Regions from separate parts of the Sanguibacter sp. A247 genome, predicted to be linked through region 2. Evidence: predicted binding sites of a transcription regulator. Region 2 holds the regulator's gene; the other holds the start of a gene.

Region 1 (4,415 bases), on a different contig from region 2:
AGGTTGTTCTCGCGCGCGCCGACGACCGTGAGCTGCCGGTCGGTGTCGGTGCGCCGCCGGGTCGCGGGCATGGGGATGCTCCGTCGGCCAGAGAGGTAGGCACCGGTGACGGACTCGGGTGAAGCGAGCAGGCCCGCATAGTCACCCGAGTGAACGACCCGTCCGCCGTGCTCGCCGGCACCCGGGCCGATGTCGACGATCCAGTCCGCCATGCGGATCGTGTCCTCGTCGTGCTCGACGACGATGAGCGTGTTGCCGAGGTCACGCAGTCGCGTGAGGGTCTCGATGAGGCGACGGTTGTCGCGCTGGTGCAGTCCGATGCTGGGCTCGTCGAGGACGTAGAGCACGCCGACGAGACCGGAGCCGATCTGGGTCGCGAGCCGGATGCGCTGGGCCTCACCACCCGAGAGCGAGCCGGCGGCCCGGGCGAGGGTGAGGTAGTCGAGACCGACGTCGAGCAGGAAGCCGAGACGCGCGTCGATCTCCTTGAGGACCTGCCCCGCGATGACCCGTTCGCGCTGGCCGAGCTCGAGGTGCGAAAGGAATGCGTGCGCCTCGCGCAAGGACATCGAGCACACCTCGGCGATCGAGCGCCCGTCGACCTTGACTGCGAGGACCTCAGGCTTGAGCCGCGTGCCCGCGCACGTAGGGCACGGGACCTCGCGCATGTAGGCCTCGTACTTCTCCTTCGACCACTCGGACTCGGTCTCGGAGTGCCGACGTTCGAGGAACGTCATGACCCCTTCGAAGCCTGTGGAGTACTGCCGCTCGCGACCCCAGCGGTTCTTGTAGCGGACGTGCACGTTGTGGTTGCGTCCGTGCAGGATCGCCTCGCGGGCGCGCTCGGGGAGGGCGCGCCACGGGACGTCCATCGAGAACCCGAGCTCCTCGGCAAGAGCCGTGAGCACTCGTTCGAAGTACTCCGAGGACGTCTGGGACCACGGCGCGACCGCGCCCTCGCGGAGCGTGCGCTCCTCGTCTGGCACGACGAGCTCAGGGTCGGTCTCCAGGCGGACCCCGATGCCGGTGCACTCCGGGCAGGCGCCGTACGGCGCATTGAACGAAAAGGTCCGAGGCTCGATCTCGTCGAGCGTGAGGACGTGATCGTTGGGGCAGGCCCTGTGCTCGGAGAACCGTCGTTCACGCTCGGGGTCGTCCTCAGGAAGGTCGACCAGCTCGACGACGACGAGACCGCCTGCGAGACCGAGCGCCGTCTCGATCGAGTCCGTGAGGCGACGCTGGACACCCTCGCGCGAGACGAGGCGGTCGACGACGACCTCGATCGAGTGCTTGAGCTTCTTCTCAAGCTGCGGCGGATCTGCGAGCTGCACGACCTCGTTGTCGACGCGCGCGCGTGCGAAGCCCTTGGTTTGCAGCTCCTTGAAGAGCTCTGCGTACTCCCCCTTGCGCCCGCGCACTACGGGGGCGAGGACCTGATACCGGGTACCCTCCGGAAGCTCGAGGAGCCGGTCGACGATCTGCTGGGGTGTCTGCGAGGCGACCCGCTCGCCGCAGACGGGGCAGTGCTGCGTGCCTGCCCGGGCGAACAGCAGACGGAGGTAGTCGTAGACCTCGGTGATCGTGCCGACCGTCGAGCGCGGGTTGCGGTTGGTCGACTTCTGGTCGATCGACACCGCGGGCGAGAGCCCTTCGATGAAGTCGACGTCAGGCTTGTCCATCTGCCCGAGGAACTGGCGCGCGTATGCGGACAGCGACTCGACGTAGCGCCGCTGCCCTTCCGCGAAGATGGTGTCGAACGCAAGGGACGACTTGCCGGACCCCGACAAGCCTGTGAAGACGATGAGGCGGTCGCGAGGTAGGTCAAGGTCGACGCCCCGAAGATTGTGCTCACGGGCGCCCTGGATAACGAGTCGATCACTCACCCGGTCATCGTAGTGCAGACCAGCACCCCTTCGCACATGTGTTCGACGTGTCGACATGGCGTGGACCGTCCCGACGCGCCGCAGCGCGTCCTGCCACGATGGGACCATGACCGTCTACTCCGTGCAGTACACGTACACCGACGACACCGCGACGCTCGACGCCGTCCGCCCCGAGCACCGGGCGTACCTGCGTTCACGGCTCGAGGCAGGCACCTTGCTCGCCTCAGGACCCCTCGAGGGCGGGCGCGCGCTCCTCCTCCTCAACGTCGAGGGTCGACCCGAGCTCGACGTGCTCCTCGGCGGCGACCCGTTCGCCGCGGCCGGCGTGCTCAAGACGGTCGACGTCGCCGAGTGGAAGCCCGTCATCGGCCCCTGGGCTGCGCTCGTCTGAGGGTCGTCGCTCGCGCCCAGGGCACAGGCCTGTCACTTGCGCCCAGGGCGCGTCGAGAACGACGACGGAGGGGCAGCGGCTCGTCGCCGCTGCCCCTCCGTTGTGCGGGAGCGTCCCGCAATGCGTGCGCCGGGCTACTGGCCCGAGCGCTCGCCGTCGACGCTGTTGGGCGTTCCGGCCTCCGTCGTGAGCGGCTCGAGCTCCTCCTCGCGGACGGGCTCGGGCAGGTGCGGTTGGTCGTCAGGTGCGTCGCCCGCCCTGGCTGCGTCACGACGCGTCTTCCAGAGGCTTGCGATCGTCACGATGACGAGGGTCCCGATGATGACGGAGAGCGACGTCGCGATCCCGATCTCAGGTGCCCACTCGATGGCCTTGCCGCCGTTGACGAACGACAGCTCGTTGACGTGCATCGCGTGGAAGATGAGCTTGAAGCCGATGAAGGCGAGGATGACGCCGAGGCCCTGGGCCAGGTAGACGAGCCGGTCCAGCAGGCCGCCGATGAGGAAGTAGAGCTGGCGCAGGCCGAGCAGGGCGAGCGCGTTCGCCATGAAGACGACGTACGGCTCCTGAGTGAGGCCGTAGATCGCGGGGATCGAGTCGAGCGCGAAGAGCAGGTCGGTGAACCCGATCGCCAGCATGACGAGGAACATCGGCGTGAGGAAGCGCTTGCCGTTCTTCTTCACCGTGAGCTTGTCGGAGTTGTACTCGTCGACGGTCGGGACCATCTTCTTGAACAGCGCGACGATCGCGCCGCCGGGGACCTTGTCCTCGTGCTCGGACTCGGGCTGGACCTGCTTCCACGCGGTCCACAGGAGAATCGCACCGAAGAGGTAGAAGACCCACGACCACGCGTTGAGCGCCGCGGCGCCGAGCAGGATGAAGATCGTGCGCATGATGAGCGCGATCGCCACGCCGACGAGCAGAACCTTCTGCTGGTTCTCTCGCGGCACGCGGAAGGAGGTCATGATGAGGAGGAAGACGAAGAGGTTGTCGACCGACAGGCTCTTCTCGGTGATGTACCCGGCGAAGAACTCGCCGCCGTGGGCTGGGCCCACCGCGATCATGAAGACGACGCCGAAGACGATCGCGAGGGCGATGTAGACCGCCGACCAGATCGCCGACTCCTTGAACGTAGGCGCATGCGGCGTCCGCACGTGCGCGTAGAAGTCGAAGATGATGAGTCCGAGGACCGCTGCGGCTGAGATGAGCCACACGGACAAGTGAATGTCGAGCACCGAGTATTCCCTCCGGTACAGAGCATGGTGTACCGGAGGTCTCTCCCGCCCGTCGCGTCACGCGAGGCCGGACCGATGGCACCGGGAAGGCTACGGAGCCCGCCGTGATGACGACACCATCGTGATGGGGATACTCCCCTCCAACCGTCCCATGCTAACCGGAGATGTGCCGTGCGCGCGGCAGCAAGCAGCCCGTGGCCCGCGTGGCGCGCCTCACTCCGTGGCCGCCCGCATCTGGCGCAGCTCCTTCTTGAGCCCTGAGATCTCGTCACGGAGCCGCCCCGCGAGCTCGAACTGGAGCTCCGCCGCGGCAGCGTGCATCTGGTCCGTCAGCTCTTGCACGAGCTCTGCGAGATCACCCGCTGCTGCGACGACGGCCCGCTCCCCCGCCGGGGCCCTGCCCGACCGTCCCGCGGGTGTCTTGCGGTAGCCGCCGGCGAGCAGCTCGGCGGTGTCGAGGTCCTCGCGTGCGAGCATGTCGGTCACGTCGGCGATCTTCTTGCGCAGAGGCTGGGGGTCGATCCCGCGCTCCGTGTTGTAGGCGATCTGCTTCTCGCGGCGACGCTCGGTCTCGTCGAGCGCCGTCTGCATCGCGGCCGTCACCTTGTCCGCGTACATGTGGACCTGTCCGGAGACGTTACGGGCCGCGCGACCGATGGTCTGGATGAGCGACTTGGCCGACCTGAGGAAGCCCTCCTTGTCGGCGTCGAGGATCGCGACGAGCGAGACCTCGGGCAGGTCGAGGCCCTCACGCAGGAGGTTGATGCCGACGAGGACGTCATAGACGCCGAGCCGCAGGTCGCGCAGCAGCTCGACCCGCGCGAGCGTGTCGACCTCCGAGTGGAGGTAGCGCACGCGGACGCCCTTGTCGAGGAAGTAGTCCGTGAGGTCCTCTGACATCTTCTT
Region 2 (4,415 bases):
CGACTCCGCGGAGAAGCTCGCGCTCGGTAACGCGCGTCGCATGGAGACGCTCGACGAGCTGCTCGAGATCTCCGACATCGTCACCCTTCACGTCGATGGCCGCGCGGGCAACGCGGGTATGTTCACGGCGGAACACTTCGGACGCATGAAGCAAGGTTCGATCTTCCTCAACCTCTCGCGCGGGTTCGTTCCCGACTACGCGGCTCTGCGTGACGAGATCCTGGCGGGCCGCATCGCGGGTGCCGCGGTCGACGTATTCCCGCAGGAGCCCAAGCGCAAGGGTGACCCGTTCATCTCCGAGCTCCAGGGGCTGCCGAACGTCATCCTCACGCCGCACACGGGCGGATCGACCGAGGAGGCGCAGGAGGCGATCGGGCAGTTCGTCGCGACGAAGATCCGGGACTACCTCGCAACCGGTTCGACCACGCTGTCTGTCAACCTCCCGAACCTCGCGCTCGAGCACACGGGTGCGAGCCGCCTCACGTATCTGCACCGCAACGTTCCCGGCGTGCTCGCGAAGGTCAACCAGATCCTTGCGGCGCACGACGTCAACATCGTCGGCCAGCTCCTCGGCACGCGTGGCGACATCGGGTACGTCGTCACCGACGCGGGTTCGACCATCTCGACGGATGCTGTCACGGAGCTGTCCCAGCTCGAAGCAACCGTCCGGCTGCGGCTTCTCGACTGAGCAGGCGCGGCGCACGGACGCGTGACCGTTGACGCTCGCCCCTCGCATGACATCGGGCCTGCACCTCTTGCGAGGTGCAAGCCCGATGTCATATGGATGCGTCACGCGGCGCAGGGCGTGCGAGCTCAGCCAGACTTACGACGGAAGGTCCGCTGCGTGCTTCCCACGGTCTCGGAGCCGTGAACGGCCCCCGTGTTGGATGCGCCGTCTGCGGTGCGCTCGTTGCCCTTCTTCGCGGCGAGAGCCGCACGGAACTTCTCCTTGATGTCCTCAGGGACAGAACGATCATCGTGGTCAGCCATGGGCGCCTCCTCGTCAGCTACCGCGGGTGCGGCAGGTCTACCCTCTCTCGCGGGCGGCCCCGGTGCCAACTAGATATGCGCCCGCGGATGCCGCACGGACCGCCGCTCAGTCCTCGAGCCCACCGTCCGGGCTGCCCGTCCCGCCGCTGCTCGCGACCTGGGCGGCGGACTCATGGTCCGCGCGCAACGCAGTGATCGCTGCCTCAAAATCATCGAGCGAGCCGAAGTCCTGGTAGACGCTGGCGAACCTCAGGTAGGCGACCTCGTCGAGATCCCGCAGCGGGCCAAGGATGGCCAGGCCGATCTCGTTGGCGTCGATCTCGGCGCTCCCTGCGCCCCTGATCGACTCCTCGACCCGTTGCGCGAGCAACGCGAGATCGTCATCGCTCACGGGCCGACCCTGGCAAGCCTTCCGAACGCCTGCGGCGACCTTGTCGCGCGAGAACGGTTCTGTCGCACCCGACCTCTTGACGACCGTGAGACTCGACGTCTCGATCGTCGAGAAGCGCCGCCCGCATTCGGGGCACTGACGCCGGCGCTTGATCGAGAGCCCGTCATCGGACGTGCGGGAGTCGACGACGCGGGAGTCGGAGTTCCGGCAGAACGGGCAGTGCATGGGCGTCCTCACGGGATGTCACATCGGCGGGCACCGCGACTCTAGGCCCGCTCGCTGCATGGCGCAAGAAGGCGCGCCATGCGGAACACTGCCACCGCTACTTGGCCTCGACCACGGGGACGACAAGCTGGCGGCCCGCTGCGATCTGCGATCCTGTCAACCCGTTGAGCCGCGCGATCTCGCGTAGCGCAACCCGCACATCGTCACCCGGTGACGTCACCGACGATGCGATCGCCCAGAGCGACTCACCCGCACCGACCGTGCGCACGGTCACCGCCTGGGCGCCCTGCGGCGCATCGGCAGTTGCCTCACCGGCGAACCACAGCCCCACGGGGAGGAAGGTCAGCGCGACAAGGGCGCCGAGCACGAGCCGACCGCGTCGCGTCAGACGCAGCGGTGCGTTCTCAGCCTGCGGTGCCGCGCGCCGCACCTGCGCGACGCGGGTCGTGCGGGGCGAGGCCGCCAGGCTCATGGTGCTCATCTCGATGCTCCTCCGTCTGCCGAGACCCTTCCGCTGAACGGAAGCCCCTCGAACGCATGTACGTCGAACGGTTGTTCTATTTCTAGCAGCCGGGAGGGACATTGTCGAGACACGATCGAACGGGTGTTTGAACCGGACCGCGCGCTCCCCTAGGCTGACGAGCGACAGCCGACCACGAGCCTCCGACATTCGGAGGGCGACGAGGGAGCAGCACGTGACGCAGACAACCTCCGGGACCCCCGGGCCCGACGCACCCGCGGCACGGGCACTGACGGGACGCCAGCGTGCCGTGCTCGAGTGCATTCGCGCTTCCCTCAGCGACCGCGGCTACCCGCCGACGATGCGCGAGATCGGTGCGGCGGTGGGGCTCACTAGCCCGTCGAGCGTCAAGCACCAGCTCGAGGCGCTCGAGCGCAAGGGCTTCGTGCGCCGCGACCCCAACCGCCCGCGCGCTCTCGAGATCGTTCAGGCGAACGACGCCCGCGTCGTCGCAACCGAGCTCTCGCCCGTGACGGACGCAGCAGAGCGTCCCTCACCACGCATCGTGCATGACTCCGCAGCCGAGGCCGACTCCCGGCCGCAACCGTCGTACGTGCCTCTCGTCGGCCAGATCGCGGCCGGCGGTCCGATCCTCGCGGAGCAGGTCGTCGAGGACGTCTTCCCGCTCCCGCGTCAGCTCGTCGGCGACGGCGAGCTCTTCATGCTCAAGGTCCAGGGCGACTCGATGATCGACGCGGCCATCTGCGACGGCGACTGGGTCGTCGTCCGACGTCAGCCGGTCGCCGAGAACGGCGAGATCGTCGCCGCGATGATCGACGGCGAGGCCACGGTCAAGTCGTTCAAGCGCACGTCGGGGCACGTCTGGCTGCTGCCGCACAACAGCGCGTACGCGCCGATCCCTGGCGACGACGCCCAGATCCTTGGCCGCGTCGTCTCCGTGCTCCGCGCGCTGTAGCCCCGAGCGCGCCGCAGACCCCGCATCGGCCCCGCCCGTCGGGGCCACGGTCCGCACGACGGCGAAGGCCCCCTCCTCCGAGGGGGCCTTCGCCGTTGTGCACGCATGCCCGACGCGAACGTCGCGCAAGCGCCTCGCCTAGAACCCGAACTGCCGCGCGACCGAGCGCAGCTTGTCCGCCGACGTCTTCAGCCCGTCGTACTCGGTGTCAGAGAGCGGCACCTGAAGCTGCTCGTACACGCCGCGACGACCAACGATCGAGGGCACGGACAGGCAGACGTCAGAGATGCCGTAGTAGTCGGTGAGAAGCGCCGAGACAGGGAGCACGGAATGCTCGTTGTTGAGCACCGCCTCGATGATGCGGGTTCCCGCGAGCCCGACCGCGTAGTTCGTCGCGCCCTTGCCCTCGATGATCCGGTAGGCGGAGTTCACCACCTCGTGCGCGATCCGCTCACGGTCCGCGTCGCGCAACGGGCCGTGGTGCTCGGACTGACGGTTCCACTCGCGCAGCGGGACCGCACCGATCGTCGCAGAGTCCCACAGGGGAATCTCTGTGTCGCCGTGCTCGCCCGCGATGTACGCATGAACGTTCTGCACGGCAACGCCGCAGTGCTGTGCAATGAGGAAGCGCAAACGCGAGGTGTCGAGCACCGTTCCGGACCCGAACATCTGGCTCGGCGGCAGCCCCGAGATCTTGAGCGACGCGTACGTCACGACGTCGACGGGGTTGGTCACCATGACGTAGACGGCGTTCGGAGCAACTTCGACAAGGCCCGGGAGGATCCTGCGCATGAGGTCGATCGTCGCGCCCGCCAGCTCGATCCGCGACTGACCCGGCTTCTGCTTGGCGCCCGCCGTCACGACCACGACGTCGGCATCCGCGCACACCGCGACGTCGTCCGACCCGATGACCTGAGCCTCGGGAACGAACTGCACGCCGTGCGACAGGTCGAGGACCTCCGCCTCCACCTTCGCGGCGTTGATGTCCAAGAGTGCGACGGTCCGGGCAGCACCCCTCATGAGCGCCGCGTACGCGAGCGTCGAACCGACGGCCCCCGCTCCGACCACGGCGAGCTTGGTCGTGCGCAGGGCAGTGTGCTCGTCGCGTTCCGGGCTGATGTTCGGCATCGTTCCTCCACGTATCGATGTGTCGATCGGCAGCCCGCAGGGACCACCTACGCACACCCTAGTCAGGGGTGTGGTCGCTGGTGAGCCTACGGAGCGCCGAGAGGACGACCGCGCGGTCCGTCGTCGGCCACAGCGGCGGCATCGACTGGGTGAGGAACGACCCATAGCGCGCGGTGGCAAGTCGCGAGTCGAGGACGGCGACCACACCACGGTCAGCCTGCGTCCGCACCAACCGCCCCGCTCCC

The links. Region 2 encodes LexA, which represses DNA repair genes until DNA is damaged. Its sites were predicted from a motif close to TCGAACANNTGTTCGA; they were not measured.
Region 1: a site for LexA is predicted at 1,914-1,929, ahead of uvrA (excinuclease ABC subunit UvrA). Genes of this name have one in related genera too.

What each region holds. Positions count from the first base shown of each region.
Region 1 is NZ_JBQPRE010000003.1:117,369-121,783, reverse strand. Features, by position in the region: gene uvrA (excinuclease ABC subunit UvrA) at 1-1,883, opposite strand, end outside; gene ACTVCO_RS08745 (YciI family protein) at 1,990-2,274, shown strand; gene ACTVCO_RS08740 (TerC family protein) at 2,409-3,509, opposite strand; gene uvrB (excinuclease ABC subunit UvrB) at 3,723-4,415, opposite strand, start outside.
Region 2 is NZ_JBQPRE010000005.1:41,118-45,532, reverse strand. Features, by position in the region: gene serA (phosphoglycerate dehydrogenase) at 1-688, shown strand, start outside; gene ACTVCO_RS11225 (DUF5302 domain-containing protein) at 814-990, opposite strand; gene nrdR (transcriptional regulator NrdR) at 1,097-1,606, opposite strand; gene ACTVCO_RS11215 (LysM peptidoglycan-binding domain-containing protein) at 1,704-2,087, opposite strand; gene lexA (transcriptional repressor LexA) at 2,302-3,042, shown strand; gene ACTVCO_RS11205 (L-lactate dehydrogenase) at 3,181-4,170, opposite strand; gene ACTVCO_RS11200 (ATP-dependent DNA helicase) at 4,229-4,415, opposite strand, start outside.